3 regions of the Arcicella sp. GW822-FHT02H01 genome follow, and region 2 is predicted to be linked to each of the others. Evidence: riboswitches for the same ligand, from Rfam matches in the RefSeq annotation. Region 2 holds a riboswitch; each other region holds the start of a gene.
The links. Region 2 has a riboswitch for S-adenosylmethionine ahead of AC1RNE_RS15325 (hypothetical protein). Riboswitches for the same ligand answer to the same signal wherever they lie in the genome.
Positions count from the first base shown of each region.

Region 1: another riboswitch for S-adenosylmethionine. It lies ahead of AC1RNE_RS21135 (peroxiredoxin family protein); the one in region 2 lies ahead of AC1RNE_RS15325 (hypothetical protein).
Region 3: another riboswitch for S-adenosylmethionine. It lies ahead of AC1RNE_RS21110 (protein-disulfide reductase DsbD domain-containing protein); the one in region 2 lies ahead of AC1RNE_RS15325 (hypothetical protein).

Region 1 is NZ_JBXANT010000002.1:198,765-204,463, reverse strand. It holds gene AC1RNE_RS21150 (peroxiredoxin family protein) at 1-582, opposite strand, end outside; gene AC1RNE_RS21145 (cytochrome-c peroxidase) at 795-1,739, opposite strand; gene AC1RNE_RS21140 (YceI family protein) at 1,880-2,515, opposite strand; gene AC1RNE_RS21135 (peroxiredoxin family protein) at 2,576-3,859, opposite strand; SAM riboswitch class I at 4,045-4,141, opposite strand; gene AC1RNE_RS21130 (SusC/RagA family TonB-linked outer membrane protein) at 4,724-5,699, shown strand, end outside.
Region 2 is NZ_JBXANT010000001.1:3,666,497-3,672,195, forward strand. It holds gene rpmF (50S ribosomal protein L32) at 10-204, opposite strand; gene AC1RNE_RS15310 (YceD family protein) at 276-905, opposite strand; gene AC1RNE_RS15315 (phosphatase PAP2 family protein) at 1,021-1,677, shown strand; gene AC1RNE_RS15320 (homoserine O-acetyltransferase family protein) at 1,789-2,901, opposite strand; gene AC1RNE_RS15325 (hypothetical protein) at 2,919-3,176, opposite strand; SAM riboswitch class I at 3,289-3,417, opposite strand; gene AC1RNE_RS15330 (aminotransferase class V-fold PLP-dependent enzyme) at 3,872-5,044, opposite strand; gene dnaG (DNA primase) at 5,143-5,699, shown strand, end outside.
Region 3 is NZ_JBXANT010000002.1:189,396-195,094, reverse strand. It holds gene AC1RNE_RS21125 (RagB/SusD family nutrient uptake outer membrane protein) at 1-130, shown strand, start outside; gene AC1RNE_RS21120 (arylsulfatase) at 229-1,674, shown strand; gene AC1RNE_RS21115 (cysteine desulfurase family protein) at 1,844-3,034, opposite strand; gene AC1RNE_RS21110 (protein-disulfide reductase DsbD domain-containing protein) at 3,180-3,635, opposite strand; SAM riboswitch class I at 3,710-3,806, opposite strand; gene AC1RNE_RS21105 (tetratricopeptide repeat protein) at 3,905-5,377, opposite strand; gene AC1RNE_RS21100 (sulfite exporter TauE/SafE family protein) at 5,389-5,699, opposite strand, start outside.

The DNA.
Region 1 (5,699 bases), on a different contig from region 2:
TTGAATAGTTCCTTCAAGTTCACGGGTATCACCCACTACCGTCATCAAAACGCCCGTTAGTTTGTTGCCTTTTTGTTCTAATTGCGCAATAGAATTGGCCGCATTAGGGTCTTTACTGATGATTTTTACATTCCATTTTCCTGTAACATTCGTTACTGGTTTTAAGTCTTTGCCAGGTTCTACAAAACGGTAAGTTTTACCAAACTCGGCCACGAAAGGCAATGAGTTCCCTCTGAAATTGGGAACAAGACTTTTATAAACGCCTCTGAAAGTACCTTGCTCGTCAATTTTACCAATCAAAGCGGCATCGTAGGTATTCATTTTTACAAAAATACTATCGCCAGATATAGCCTTTACTTTGAAGTCATCTCGTCGACTTCCGTTCAATAAAGTCAGCGTTGAGGATTCTATGGTCTTTCCTTTTATTTCAAAATTAAAAGGGACTCTTGTTTCATTTACTTGAAACTCTCCTCGCCATTTGCCTTCTTTTAAAGTAGGTTTTTCAACAGCAAAGGACGTGCTTGTCAATGAGAGTGTTAACAATGAAACATTGCACACTCCTTTTATAAAATTATTTTTCATGATTTTTTGAGTTAATCGTCCATCAAGATGTTGATGGACGAAGCTTTGTTGAAGATGATTAACTAAAATAAATTGATAAGCATCGGTCATGATAGACCAAATGAAACTTGACGAGCCTCACCATAGTATTAGGTTTAAATTGTTAAAGGATATAAAAAATGGAGCAATAAAAAGGTATATGTTTGGTTTAAGATAATTAGCTGTAATGCCGTCTATTTCTTTAAGAATCGATCATCGGTCAGTGCCTTTAGAAAAGCCTCTAACTCCGTTATTTCTGTTTTACTTAGTCCCAAGGGAGCACTAAGGGATAAATCTCTATTAACGCCATCCTTCACAAAAGCATCAGGCTGATTATAGTATTCTATTACTTCTTTTAAAGTCTTGAATACGCCATTATGCATATACGGAGGTGTAATGGCTACATTTCGTAGGCCTGGGACTTTAAAATGCCCTAAATGACTTGAATCTTTTGTAATTTTATACCGTCCTACATCATTTAGCTTTCGTCCATCGAATAACCCTATATTTTTAAATCTATCCGCAGTAAAGTCTTCTCCTGCATGGCAATTGGCACAATTAGCTTTACCAATAAACAGCAGGCGTCCTCTGATTGCTTCTGGACTCATGGCATTATCATCCCCATTGATATAACGGTCGTAGGGAGTATTGGCAGTTTCTAAGGTCTTTTGATACGCCGCCAAAGCATCTCCCAAGAGCTTTTCGGTGGCTTGTGATTTATAAATTTTCTTGAACGCTCTACTATATACTTTATCTTCATTTAATCTTGTTATGGCCTGCATAATCGGAAGATTCATTTCTGTTGTTGATATAATCGGCTGAATAGCTTGCTCTTCTAAGGAGTTGGAACGACCATCCCAAAACAAATGTATTCTACCTGCCAAGTTCATTGCAGAAGGTGTATTTCTATCAGTCAAAATGCCGTCAACACCTACACTAAATTGTGTTGTATCAGCAAAAGCAAGTTCGGGTTTGTGGCATGAGGCACAGCTTAATGTTTTTTTAGAAGATAAGATTGGGTCAAAAAAAAGTTTTTCTCCGAGTGCTATTTTACTAGTAGGTTCATTTTCTTGCATCTGATACTGAAAACTCATCAATACAATACAAGCTACCGAGAGTATGCAGAAGCATTTTTTCATGATGGTAATTTATAGAAGAAATATAAAGTCAGGAGAATTTAGAGGTGTTTTCTTATTTAATTAAATATGTCTACACCTCTAAATTTTTCTACAAGCATTTTATTACGCTATTTATCTGCCCACATCTAGCGTACAAACACTTATTTTCCAGTCGCTTTAGCTGCTACATTGCTTGCTTGAGCCACCAAATTAACGTCTAACTCAAAGTCATTTTCAATAGCTTTGTCACCTAAGTTTTCAAAGAAGTTTTTTGAACGAAACTTAATATCATACTTAGTACGGTCTACCAAAATTTTAGCCTGAGCAGTCGTTTTGTTCTTATCTACCTTTACAGTAGCTGGAAACTTCACATCATTCGTAATACCTTTGATGGTAAGTTTGCCTGATATTTCATAGTTTTCACCTCCTTTCGACGTGACAGCCGTAGTCACGAATTTAGCTTTAGGGAATTTTTCAACGCTAAAAAAATCATCTGCTTTCAGATGTCCCACTAATTTGGCATTATAGTCTTTATCTGTTAAATCCGTTACCGTCAACGACGTTAAGTCTATATCAAATGAGCCACTTTTCAGTTTATTATTTGAAACGACCAAATTACCTGCGCTCAATGAAACGTTTCCAGTATGTGCACCCGTTACTTTCTTGCCAGTCCATATCAACTTACTAGCCTGATTATCAACAGTGTATACTACGTCGCTACCTTTATTATCATTTGTTGCTTTTGCACTGATTGCGAAAGTCAAAACACTTGTCAGAATTAGAATGATTTTTTTCATGTGAATAATTGAATTTGAGATTATATTATATGTATTAAATACCTGAGTTGATTATTTGTATTATTTATTTAAAGCTACTTCTGAAGCAGGAACAGGTTCTGCAATAAGTTTATCTAATTCTTTATTCCATTTTTTCACATACTGTTTAAAGTATTTTCCTGTTACTTCACCCGTATATCCTGTATGGATTTGTTTTACTTTGCCATCTCTCCCGATAATAATGGTAGTAGGAAAAGCTATCATTTTATTCAAGGCTGCAAATTTTTCTGAAGCAACTTTTTTATCAGCAATCCCTCCAAACAAAATATCATATTGGATATCGTACTTATCTCTTAGTTTTCCTAAAGTATATTTTGCATAAGCTAAATCATCTTTCTGCTCAAACCCTACTGCGATAGCCTCAACACCACGATTTTTATTAGCCTTGAACCACGGAGAAAGGAATTGTGTTTGGTCTGTACAGTTTGGACACCAAGTACCAATAATTTCTACAATAACCACTTTTCCTTTATATTTTTCATCACTCAGTGATACTTGTTTCCCATTCAAGTCTGGCAAGGTGAAATCTAGTTTTTCATATCCTTCTTTTAAGTGCGTTAACGTATATGCATCGGGCAATTCTGCATTTTTATCTTTTACGCCTTCAAATTTCACGTTGTTATAAATACCCAAGCCTACTTCGCCAGAAATACTTTTATCAGGATTAATTTTCCCACGAATTAACCAAGGGCTTGGTCCTGAAAAACCTGTCAGTGTAAATTCATCTCCTTGTACGATACCTTCTAGTTCACGCGTATCGCCAGTTACTTTCAGAAACACACCTTTTAGTTTATTTCCTTTTTGTTCAAAAACTGCTACTTGCTCAGCTACGGGCTCTTTGCTAATAATTTTAATAGCCCATTTACCTGACAAATTATGGTTTGCCTGAATCTCTTTAGCAGGTTCTACAAAACGATATGTTTTACCAGATTCTGCCGTAAAGGGAAGGAAATTTCCTTTAAAATTGGGTACAAGGCTTTTATAAACTCCTGACAAGGTGCCATCATCATTTATTTTTGCTACTAAGGCAGCATCATAAGTATTCATTTTGATAAATACTGAATCATTCGCAATTTGTTTTACATGAAAATCGTCTCTACGTGAGCCGTTTAACAACGTGAACGTTGCATGTTCAGCATCTTTTCCTTTGACTTCAAAATTAAAGGGTACTTGTACCTCGTTCACTTTAAATTCACCACGCCATTGGCCTTCTTTAATAAATTTGGTTTGTGCTTCGGCAGCATTGAATGCCAGTGAACCTATCGCTAAATAAGTGAGTGATAGAAATTGCTTCGTAGTTTTCATCTGTTTTAATTTATTATTATTCTATTAAATATATAGACTTAGTATATTATATATTCAAACAATTACTTATCTGATGAAAAAGAATTCATCAAATACTAAACATTTTGGATTGATGATAACAATGAGGCAAACTCATATTCACATCAATGAATGTTAACTCATGATAAAAAACTGATTGTATGTACGATTTATCGTTAGAATTAGGATGGGGCACCTTGTTGGTGGCTAACAGGTTGCCAGAAGATCATCGAGCCTACTCTCTCCCTTCGTTCATTATAAATCTATTTATTCTATGGACAAAGTTAATTAATTTAATTTGAGAAAAACAAATCTTTATTTAAAAAAATGCAAAAAAGTATTTTTTTCATTTCAAAAACGCTGAAAATACTTATAGAACGACAAAACTCATTGCTAATTATAGCATTAAAATACCTAATGATTGGGTAATTAATAACCAAAATATACCGAATTCTTACTTTTTGAGAAAAATGCAAAAATGATATAATAGTTAAAATAAAACTCCTTTACTTTAGTAGACTAATGTATAAATACCTTAAAAATAGACTCTATTTATTCAATAAAATATTTGAATTGCACAATTAGAATTGAATTATTAAAGTTTTTTAAAAAGTATTTGCCAAAAAAATTCTCAGATTATACATTTGTCCCATAAGTTTTATAGAGTAATTATAAATGTGTCATAATTACACTTAAGAGTTAATATTTCCTTACTTAAAACAATTCGAATAAAACATTAGCATCTAACCGTGCTAAAACACAGATTTTTTGACGATTACCAGCAACATCAGAAAAATGATGGATAGAAAAGTATTTGCCAAAATTATCAAATTAAACAAAAAAATTATGGACAAACACAATCAATGGAAACAACATTTACGAAAACTTCAAAGTCTTTTTTCCATCATTATCGTCTTAGGAATTACTTCTTTTCAAAGTATTGCTAATAAGTCTATTAAATCTAGCGAACAAATAATTAATGGAATTATTAAGGATGAAAAAGGAGAAGCTTTACCAGGGGTAAATATTATTATTAAGGGCACTCAAAAAGGGGCTTCATCTAATCAAGATGGTAAATATTCAATTACAGTTAATCAAAAAGATGCTACGCTAATTTATTCTTTTGTGGGTTATATCTCTCAAGAAGTTAAAATTAGCAATCAAACTATTATTAATATTACACTTCAACCTGCGGCTAAATCGTTGGATGAAGTAGTAGTAATTGGTTATGGTACACAAAAAGCCAGTGACATTACGGGCTCTGTGGCATCTTTTGATGCCAAGCATTTAGAAGAAAAGCCCATTTCAAGAATCGAGCAAGCATTGGTGGGACAAATGGCAGGTGTACAAGTAAAACAGCAATCTGGCTTACCGGGTGCAGGGCTAAGTGTTGTAGTACGTGGAACGGGTTCAATCAATGCTGGTTCTGAACCTCTTTATGTAATCGATGGATTTCCGTTGGATGTAGCTGGACAAAGCTCTGATGGAAGCATTGGTACAAGTCCATTAGCTAACTTAAGCGCTAATGATATTGAAAGCATTCAAGTATTGAAAGATGCGGCGGCGGGTGCTATTTATGGGTCACGGGCCGCGAATGGAGTGGTATTAATTACGACAAAAAAAGGTAAGTCGGGTAAGTTAAAAATCAATTTGAATGCTAATAGCGGTATTAGTAGTATTGCTAAAAAATTAGATATCTTAAGTGCCGACGAATGGGTAAATGTTGCTACTGAAGTAGCGAATATTAACTGGGTTCGTTCTGGAACGGGTAGAACAGCCGACCAAACGAATGACCAACGTAGGGCAATTTTAGGGTTGAAAG
Region 2 (5,699 bases):
ATCAATTAATTATGCTTGAACAGCATAACCTTCTACAACCATTTTACCTTTGTAAAATAAATTTCCTTCAAATACGTGAGCACGGTGACGTAAGTGAATTTCTCCAGTTGTTGGATCTGTAGTGATTGTTTTTGGAGTTCCAAAATCGTGTGAACGTCTTTTATCTCTACGAGTTGTCGAGTGTCTGCGTTTAGGATGTGCCATTTGCTTATTTCTTTATTATGTTATTCTTTATTTATCTAAAAACGTAATTTGCCAGTATGGTGGCTAAATTATTAATTATTATTCAATTTCTTTAAAATAGCCCAGCGTGGGTCTATTTCAGGTTCATCTTCGTTTGTTTTTTCTTCATCGTCGTCATCATCATCTGAATCTCCTGTTGAAGTAGAATAAACAATTTCTCCTTCGTCATCATCTTCCCAAATTGAATCTTCAAAGTCTTCGTCTAAATCATCATCATCCAAACTTGATAAAAATGTTTGTTCTTCAACTTGAAAACGGGGATGAAGCTTTTTCATTGGAATCTGCAAGCCAATGAATTCATAAATATCTTGAGCTACGTTGATATACTGTGTATTTCTATCAATCAACATCAACTCATCTGTAATCTCCTCAGTGTGGTCAGAAAACTTTAAAATCATTTTCTGAGTAATATCAATAGGGAAATCAAAAGTATCCAAGCTACGGTCACAAGTGAGTTCTACAGAACCTACAATATGATATAATAATTGAATCATTACTTCCGATTTATCTAAAGTAACGGTTGCTTTAAAATTCCCTTTTTCGATTAAATCTTGCTCTAATGCCACAAAAAAGTCATCACCTCCCTCAAATTCATGCACATAATGCTTGTTTTCAAGGCGGAAGATGTCAATCTTAAATGTATTTAATACGCTCTTATTCACTTGGTTTCATCGAAAAGACTGCAAAATTAGGGACTATTTTTTACAATGACAAGTATTGAACAAAATATTACAAGTACTTATTGCCAAATATCTTTTGGATAACGACCTTTGTTCCATGAAACAGATTATAAAAAACAATCCTTTATATTTTGGCTTGTATATCGTTGTATGGCTTATAGGGCTTGTATGGGTGCTTAGTACCAACAAATTTGACCAAATGGTATTGATTAACCGATATAATGCTTTGTGGGCAGACTCCTTTTTTGTAATGGCTACACAATTGGGTGAAGGATGGTTTTTTGTGGCTATAATCCTAAGTTATTTATTTATTAGTTATGATAAAGCACTGATACTTACGGCTTCTCTGGGTTTAAGCTCTCTAGTTTCATTTTTATTAAAACTTAGTTTTGATAATCTCCGTCCCATGGCTTTTTTTGCAGATAAGCATATAAAATGGTATTTTGTTGATGGAGTAAAAATTAATATCCATCTCAGTTTTCCTTCTGGGCATACCACTACTGCCTTTGCAGTTTTTACATTGCTTACTATCTTTCTTATCAATAAAAAGTGGTCTGTACTCTTTTTATTACTGGCTTGTTTGGCAGGTTATTCAAGATGTTATCTTTTCCAACATTTTCCTGAAGATGTTTTGGCGGGCTCTGTCGTAGGAACAGTTAGTAGTATGGTAGTGTATATATTGGTTAATAAAATGCTTGAGAATAATCCCAAAGACTGGCATAGAAGAAGACTGATTCCTCCTAAGAAATCCTGATTTCTTAGGAGGAATTTAGTGATTTAGCGAATGAGTGATTTAGTGATTGGGGCATTTAAATCGTAGTAAAAGACAGCTCAAAACTCATTGCTCAAAGCTTACAGCTACTAGCTATTGTTCTATCAAATTCTTCCTTTCCAATTTCTTAAAGAAGTCATACATCGGGTTAACATCTAGTTTAACAAACTTCTGCCATAGTTTAATAGCTTTAGTAATTAATTGACTTTCTATCAAAAAACCATCGTGACCATATAGAGAATCTAAGGCTTGGAAAGTAGCTCCAGGGATATGTTTTGCCAAAAAGGCTTGTTCATTAATTGGGAAAAGGGCGTCAGACTTTATACCCATTACCAATGTTTTAGCCTTAATCTGCGATAATGCCTGAATAGCTCCGCCTCTACCACGACCCACATCCTGCGAATCCATCACCTGCGAAAGTACATAATATGAAAAAGCATTAAACCGCTGAGCTAGTTTTTCTCCTTGATAACGTTGGTAGCTCATCGCACGATGCACTTTGCCCAAAGACTCATCTTTACGGGCTTGTGTTACGCCATAGGTTTCATAATTTCTATACGAAATCAAGGCGGTAGCTCTGGCAGCTTTCATGCCTTCGATACCTGCTTGTGGGTGACTTTCTTTCCAAGTCGGGTCTACTTCAATCGACATCCTTTGCGATTCGTTAAAGGCAATTCCCCACGGTGAATGTTGCGCATTGGTAGCAATCAAAATCAGGTTTTCAATCAAATTAGGCTGAGAAATAGCCCATTCTACACATTGTTGACCACCCAAAGAACCGCCAATACACGTTTTGATTCGAGTAATTCCAAGATGCTCGCGAAGTAAATCAAAAGAATTGACAATATCGCGGATAGTAATAAAAGGGAAGGTATGGAAATAAGGTTCGCCAGTAGCTGGATTGATAGAAAGAGGGCCAGTACTGCCATAATGTGACCCTAATACATTTACACAAATGATAAAATGTTTATCAGGGTCGAATAGCTTACCTCTGCCTACTAACCCTTGCCACCAATCTTCTACATCATGACTACCCGTAAAGGCATGACAAACCCAAATTACATTAGAGCAATCAGCGTTTATCTTACCTAATGATTGATAAGCTAATGTTACTTCTGGTAAAATACCTCCTGCCTCTAGTTCAAAGGCTTGATTATATTTAAAAAGATTATTCAATGTATAAAAGACTTGAGCACCAATACTCATTTGAGTGAAACCTTTATTTAAGCAATCAAAAGCGAATGATAAGATAATTGCTTTTGTAACTCGTCGAAACTTTCTTCATATTCCCAGTACATCAATCGTCCATGCGAGCCCGTCACCAAAATATATTTTTCAGAAATAGACTGTATGCGGTTGATAGCTACCACCTTTACCATTTTCTGAGCCACGGTTACTTCTTCGATGATTTCCTTATTGTTGGCGTCGAAGCCATGAACAATGAGGTAATTGCCCGTTGTGATTTTAATAAATTTTGACATAATAGCTGACAAATTTGGTCACGACAAAATCATGACGATAAACGAAAATAAATCGTAAACCTGACGAATACTTTACAGCATGGAAAAATGACTGGGAGAGTACTTCGTAATTGGTTTATATTTCCTAAAAAATAGTCAAACGACTATACAATTTCTAGGTAGGAATTAGCACCTTGCCTTTACGAGCGGTAGGTTGCCAGAAGTTCATAGAGCCTATTCTCTCCCTTCTTCTTTATAAATCAATTACCTGTGGAGGTCGAAACCTCAGAGGAAAATTGACTTGATGATGCAAAGTAAATCGTGAAAGCTTGAAAAAGCAAATTTTTTAGGCTTTCTCCCCAAAGAATCTTCTTTACAGGGTGAAAAAATAGGTTGTACATCCTTTCTATTAGCCGGCGACTTAAGTCCTAATGATTACCCATATATCTATAAGTGCTTGATAGTTAAATTCTTATCCCTAGTGAGGGACTTAAGTCCCTCGCTAGGGATAAGAATTTAACGTAGTCAGGCTATGACAAGAGACGACCAAAGCTCGGTTTGAAAGGCGATTTAAGCCTATTTGAACCAATTTTATCAATAATTACATCTTCATTTCAACTTTTTTAAAAGATGTTGGTAATCACTTTAAGTCACCGACTAATAGAAATGGATGTTGATAATTATCTTACTTAAAGGTCAAAAATAATAACTTAACATTACTGAATACCTTTCGACAAACCATCCATTAATGCATCAACATCGTTCATGTCATTATAAAGATGTGGGGCAAGCCTGATAGATTGCCCTCGGAACGAAACAAAAACTTTGCGTTCTTGCAAGGCAGCTTGAATTTTTTGGTAATCGACATGCTCAGGAATCCTAATGCCTACTAGATGGCTACTTCTATAAGGTTTTTCTTCTACCCAATAGCCATGTGCTTGTAAAATTTCTAAAGGTTCTTTCAGCAATTCATCACAATAATTATTGATAGCATTCACTCCCCAAGCATTGATTTGTTCTATCGCCGCAGTAAGCATAGGATTTAAGATAAAATTGCTTCTTTCGCCCATGTTGTATCTATCTGCTTTGGCTCTATACTGAGTTTGATAATTAATCAAATTTTTAAAATCTTCAGAACCTACCCGATTTATCCAATTACGTTCTAAGGGATTGCCTTCATCAAAAAAAGCTCCGAAATAGGCTACTCCTGCTGAATAAGGGCCTAAAAGCCATTTATATCCGGGATTGATGATGGCATCGGGTTGCACTTTTTGTACATCAAAAGGCATCGCTCCGATAGACTGTGTGCCATCCAATACCAACAATGCACCTACCGAACGGCAACGTTGACCAATGATTTCGGTATTAAAAGAAGTGCCATCAGCCCAATGAGTAGGCGATACTACTACTAAACAAGTGTTGCTAGTGATGGCTTCCAACAATTTTTCATTCCATATTTTACCCCTATTTTCTAAGGATGCTGGTGGATGAACTACCCTCATTTTTAAACCCAAATTGATACAAACCTCTTCCCACGCATATACGTCGGAAGGGAATTCTTCGCTGACCATCACAATTTCTTGCCCTGCTCTTATATTGGGTTTTCTATACAAGTTTTTAGCTACGATTGCCATGCCGTAGGACGATGAAGGCAATAATACAATGCGTTCAGGGTCTGGACAATTAATTAATTTAGCATAAGCATTTTTAACGGGTTCAGTCGTTTCAAAAAAACTTTGTGAAGTAATGTTTTGAGGTTGCGTTTTTCGCAAAATTCCTTGAATGCCAGCTTCTTCTACTGATTTAAGATTGGGTGCCATGGTGGCACAATTGATATAATGAATACCTTCTTCAAGGCTAAAAAGATGTTTTTGACAGGATAAACTCATTTTGTTGATGTTATATTGAAAGGTTTTCAAAAATACATATTCTTGACGATTTTAAGCTATAAATGATTTGTACAACACAAAAAGGTGTAATTTTGAGTATGCGTATAGATGAATCAACCATAGAACGAATCCGACAAAGTGCTGATATTGCCGATGTAATAGGCGATTATGTTTCTTTGAAGAAGAAAGGAGCAAACCTTTGGGCTTGTTGTCCATTTCATGGAGAAAAATCACCGTCGTTTTCAGTATCGCCTGCTAAGGGTATTTATAAGTGTTTTGGTTGTGGAAAAGCTGGGGATGCTATCCGTTTTATCATGGATATTGAAGGACTGGGCTATGGAGAAGCTTTGCGGCATTTAGCCAAAAAGTATGGCATTGAAATCCAAGAAACGCACCTTACAGACGAACAACAACTAGCACAAAATGAACGTGAAAGTTTACTCATTGCCCTGAATTATGCTAAAAATTATTATCAAGAGAATCTTTTTCAGCATGAAGAAGGGAAAAATATAGCCTATCCATATTTTAAAGAAAGAGGGTTTTCTGATAAAACCATTCGTACGTTTGAATTGGGTTATAGCCTTGATAATTGGGCTGCTTTTACGAAAGAAGCCTTGAAGAATGGCTATAATGTAGATATTTTAGTAAAGGCTGG
Region 3 (5,699 bases), on a different contig from region 2:
CTCATGGATAAAAAATGATGCTATCACAACCATCAATACTGTAACATCAGACTTTTTAATTTATCCCGTTCCTGCTACAGAAATCGGTACAAAAGCAGGATTATACTTACAAAATCCTGGGTATAATTAATCATCAAATGTCTTTAGCAAGCATAGGTAATAAGTTAATTTATTATCTATGCTTTTTTGTTTTATAATCTCCATCGTAATTAATTATATCATCATAATATGCAAAAAATAATTCTGAGCATTGCTTTTATACTCTTCTTTATTAAAAGCTCGACAGCTCAAGTAAACAAAAAAAATACAGCCCCTCGTCCTAATATTATCTTTATTTTAGCGGATGATTTAGGGTATGGCGACATTGGCGTGAATGGACAAAAACTTATCAAGACCCCTAATATTGATAAACTTGCCAAACAAGGCGTACGCTTTACACAATTTTATGCTGGTACTAGTGTTTGTGCACCATCACGTTCTTCTTTGCTAACAGGGCAACATACGGGGCATACTTATATCAGAGGTAATAAAGGCGTTGACCCAGAAGGGCAAGAGCCTATCGCAGATTCAGTTTTAACAGTGGCAGAAGTTCTACAGAAAGCGGGTTATCAAACGGCTGCTTTTGGTAAATGGGGCTTAGGGCCAGTAGGTTCTGTGGGTGACCCTAATAAACAAGGTTTTGACCAGTTCTTTGGTTATAATTGTCAGACTTTGGCACATCGCTACTATCCTAATCATTTATGGGAAAATGGGAAGAAGATAATATTAGAAGCAAATCAGAATCTTCGTGAGAATAAAGAATATGCACCAGATATTATCCAAAAAAAGGCATTAGATTTTGTTGATCAGCGAGAAAAAGATAAGCCTTTCTTCCTATTCTTGCCTTATATCCTGCCCCATGCTGAACTACTTGTGCCTAATGACAGTATTTTTGAATATTACAAGGGTAAATTTGCTGAAAAGCCTTACAAAGGAAATGATTATGGGGTGAAGGCTACAAAAGGAGGTTATACTTCTCAGGAATATCCACATGCGGCTTTTGCAGCAATGGTTAGTAGACTTGATTTATATGTTGGGCAGATTTTAGATAAGCTAAAGCAAGAAGGCTTAGATAAAAATACGTTGGTTATTTTTACGAGTGATAATGGTCCACACAAAGAAGGTGGAGCAGACCCTGATTTTTTCAATAGTGGCGGTGGTTTTAAAGGCTATAAGCGTGATTTATACGAGGGTGGTATTAGAGAACCGTTTATTGCTCGTTGGACAAACGTTATTAAACCTAATTCTCAAAATAATCATATTGGTGCTTTCTGGGATTTACTCCCTACTTTCAGTGAATTAGCAGGTGTAAAAGTAGCTAAAAATATTGATGGACTGTCGTTCGCTTCTACCTTAAAAGGTAATAAAGCCCAGCAAAAGCATGCTTATCTTTATTGGGAGTTTCATGAAAATGGCGGAGTACAGGCGGTAAGACAAGGAAACTGGAAAGCTGTAAAATTGAATGCATCTGTAAATCCTAATGGTGCCATTGAACTGTATGATTTAGCCAAAGACCCTACTGAAACTGATAATCTTGCGAAACAATATCCTGAGAAGGTAAAAGAATTGAGTAAACTAATCAATGAGTCGCATGTGGAATCTACTTTATTTCCTTTTTTAAAACAAAATAAGTAGATTTGTATAAAACATTTAAGCGACAGCTCGCCAAAATTAAAAGAGAGCCAACCACCGACTTTCTAATAAATATTTGACAAAGCTGTCGCTTAAATTTATATCTTTACTCTATTTATTCGATAGACAAAGATACTGTTTATTTTGTAAAAAACCGCTTAAATACAATTTTTTAAGCAAAAATTAATTGAGGATTTTTTTGTTGTTCTGTCTTTTTAACAAAAATATCTTGCTCGTAAATATCTACGATGGTCTTGATAATTAAATCTATTTCTTTGGGCGTATTAGATTTACTAAAAGAAAAACGAACGCTATCTTTATCAAGGTTACGATTCAATGTTTTCAACACATGCGAACCATTATTGGTTAAGTTAGAGCAAGCACTACCTCCTGAAACTGCGATGCCCAGTGCATCCAAACGATTTACTAATACTCCTCCTTTTTTCAGATGAGGAAAAGCCACATTGAGGATATTCGGCAAACTGTTTGTTGGTGAATCGCTTTCTCCATTAAACGAAATTTCCTCCCCAAACAATTCATATAATGTTGTACTCATTTTTGATTTCAAGAAAGCAACATAGTTATGATATTCCTCCAAATCTCTATAGGCTATTTCTAAAGCTTTGGCCATGCCCACAATACCTGCTACATTCTCTGTTCCACCTCTGGTTCCTCTTTCCTGAGCACCTCCATAAATATGAGGCTGTATTTTGCGGTACTTATTGATGTAGATAAATCCTACTCCTTTAGGTCCATGAAATTTATGTGATGACCCAACAATATAGTCTACATTCAGCTTTTTAATATCAAACCTATATTTACCTATTGTTTGCGTAGTATCACTATGAAAAATGGCATCATATTTCTTACAGATTTCTCCAATTTTTACAATATCGTTAAAATTTCCAATCTCGTTATTAGCATGCATTAGGCTTACTAACGTCTGATGGTTATTCTTCAAAAGCCATTCAAATTGATTCAAATCAATATTACCGCGACTATCAATTTTCACAAAATCGATTTCCAATTCATTATTCTGGCTATATTGCCCTAAGGTTTGTAAAACTGCTTTGTGCTCAAGTCTACTTGTTATAACATGCTTAATTTCATAGGTTTTAATAGCTCCAGAAAGTGCTAAATTATTGGCTTCTGTAGCACCAGAAGTAAAGAAAATATCATTTTCTGAGGCATTTAAAAGTCCAGCTATTTTCTGTCTAGACTCTTCTACCGCTTCTCTAGCTTTTCTTCCTATCGCATGACTAGAAGAAGGATTCCCGAAATGATTGGTTAGATATGGAATCATGGTATCTAATACCTCCAAATCTAGGGCTGTAGTAGCGGCGTTATCACAATAAATCTCCATGGTGTTTAGTTTTTTAGAATGTTGTCTGATTAATTTTCAAGCTAATAGGTTTAAGAGGTCATTTCACTTCACTGTTGTATTGTTGATGAATTGTATTTAATTTTTTGAAAGAGGTTTCTAAATATTTATTAATTTCTAAAATTTTCTAAAATTGAAATTTTTGTTCAAATGGGATGCAAACGCCCTTTTTATCATTGCAGAGTTGCCCTTTTATTCCTCCAAAAATGTCTAATGAATGTTCTACAATTCTGACTTTTGTTCTGAATTCCGCTTTTTCTTTGAAATAAGACACTTCAAATCCCCAATTCTTATCCAGCTTTTTTAAAGGACTAACTGGTACAATCTTTCCGTCATATTCAAAAGAACCATTTTCAGCAAACCAAAAAGTAGTAGGCTGTGGCCCAACATCAGCTTTAAAGTCACTTGAATATAACGACCAACCTTTTTCCAGATTAGCAGTAAAGACTAATTCTACCTCATCTCCTACTTTAAAACTAGGATTGGCATAGCTATATTTCCAGCTAACTATCTGATTGATTTGCTGTGCTTTAATAGCCATAGAGGCAAAAATTAAGCACACGATTATAACTATACGTCTCATGATGTATTAGGTTGAGTAAAACACAAGACTATTTTGTATTGCGTATTACAATATTCTTTTGTGTGATTTTTTATGATTTATCATTAGAATAAGGTTGGGGCACCTTGATGGTGGTTTACAGGTTGCCAGAAGATCATAGAGCCTTATCTCTCCCTTCGTTCTTTATAAATCTACTTATTCGATAGACAAAGTTCTATTTTAAATATTACAATTCCAAATTTTATCCTTAAAATTTATGTCTTTTTTTTGAAAAAATTATTCAAAGACAATTAAATCCCCATTTCAGTTAATGCCGCTTGTGCTTTATTATCTATCGAGTTTTTGTATTCGTGTTTTTTATAAGCAATTGCTCTTTCAAACGAAAGTCTGGCTTTTGGTTTATCATTTCTTTGCTGATAAATATAGCCTAATTGCAAGGAAGAACTTGCCCCAAAATGGCAGTTTTGTCCTGCACAAAGTGCCATAGCACGCTCGAAAAAAGGAATTGCTTGAGACTGTGCATTCATTTTTTGTAAAATGCTTGCCTTTCTAAAATTAAAGTTTGCCTTATCAATCTGCGAAGTAAATGAATCTTCTTCAAGGTCATCTAAAAACACTAAAGCCTCTGTATAATGTCCTCCTTCAAATGCATAACAAGCCTTTACAAGATTCTTATTGGGAAAAACTTTTGTTTTCTGAAATTGTTCATAAAAGTTTTGGGCAATGATATCTGTTTCAGAAAATTTCTTGCCCACATTCGGAATTTTAGCTAAGTGATTCAATGCTTTATCAGGGTTGTTTGTTAGCCAGTTGGCAAGAAACAATTTAAAATTTACATCTTTCAAAAAGCTATTCCCACGAAAGTTTTTTAGATAGTTTTGATAATACTGAATAGCTGGCGAATAATTGCCTTTGTTAAATAAGATTTCAGCTTGATATAAATCAAAAATAGGCATGGCCATATAAGCAGTACCGTTAGGTCTGTTCTGTAATATTTTCTGCGCCATCTCACTTTTATTATTTCTTAGCAATATCGATACACCCAAGAAACTAATCGCCAAATTATCAGGATTATTAGTCACAAATTGACTTAAATCTTGTCGCTCATTATCATCCAACGTCAAGACATTCGACTGAATAAATAGCTGATAAAACTTTGCTTCTTTTCCTACAATTTTATCGTTAACAGCGATATTCAATTCTTTTAATCCTTGCTGAATACCTCCTTTCAATCCTAATAGTTTTGTAACCCATTTATAGTTTTCAGGGACAGAACCTATCATGACATGAAAAACGCCTAAATTCTTATAATTAGCAGTAAAATTTGGAAATCGTTTACGATTTTCTTCTAGTAATTTATAGGCTGAAATGGCATTAAAACCACCTTTGGTTTCATGGCCTAATTTCATTTTTACCAATGCCCAGTGTAATTTGATTTCTGCTTGAACAAATTTATTATAAGGCGAATCTTCATCTAAATCCTTGATTAAATCCAGCCTTTTATCTTCATTATCAGATAACCTTTCATACTCTTTTTCATCTTCGCTAGCAAAAAGCACAATCATGTCGGCAAAATCTTCCAACCAGATTCTGATACCATTATTGGCAGGTTCTTTGGCTAAAAGTTGCTTAGCAGATTGCACCTTTAATTTACAAAGTTCGCTATATGCATTTTGTAAATTTGGGGTAAATTCAAAATCATTTGCAAATGAACTCCCTGAGAACAAGAGAAATATGACGAGTATAAGGTTCCATCTTTTCATACATGTAGCATTTACCAATGAGAAATAACTGTTGAAATAAATAGGTATAAGTCTGGCAAAACTTTCCATAACGTTTTGAAGCTTAGGAAGATTACTACAGAGCCTACGATAAACATCAGAGGTCTTCTAGGAACTTTATTAATCAAAATAGCGCCAAAAGGTGCAGCAATAATTCCACCCAGTACCAATCCTAAAATGATTTGCCAAGAATTTACCCCTTCAAAAAACAAGAAAGTAAGTCCGCTAGAAAGTGTAATCAAAAACTCTGCGGCATTGACCGAACCAATCGCATAACGAGGGTTACGTCCCTGACCTAACAAAG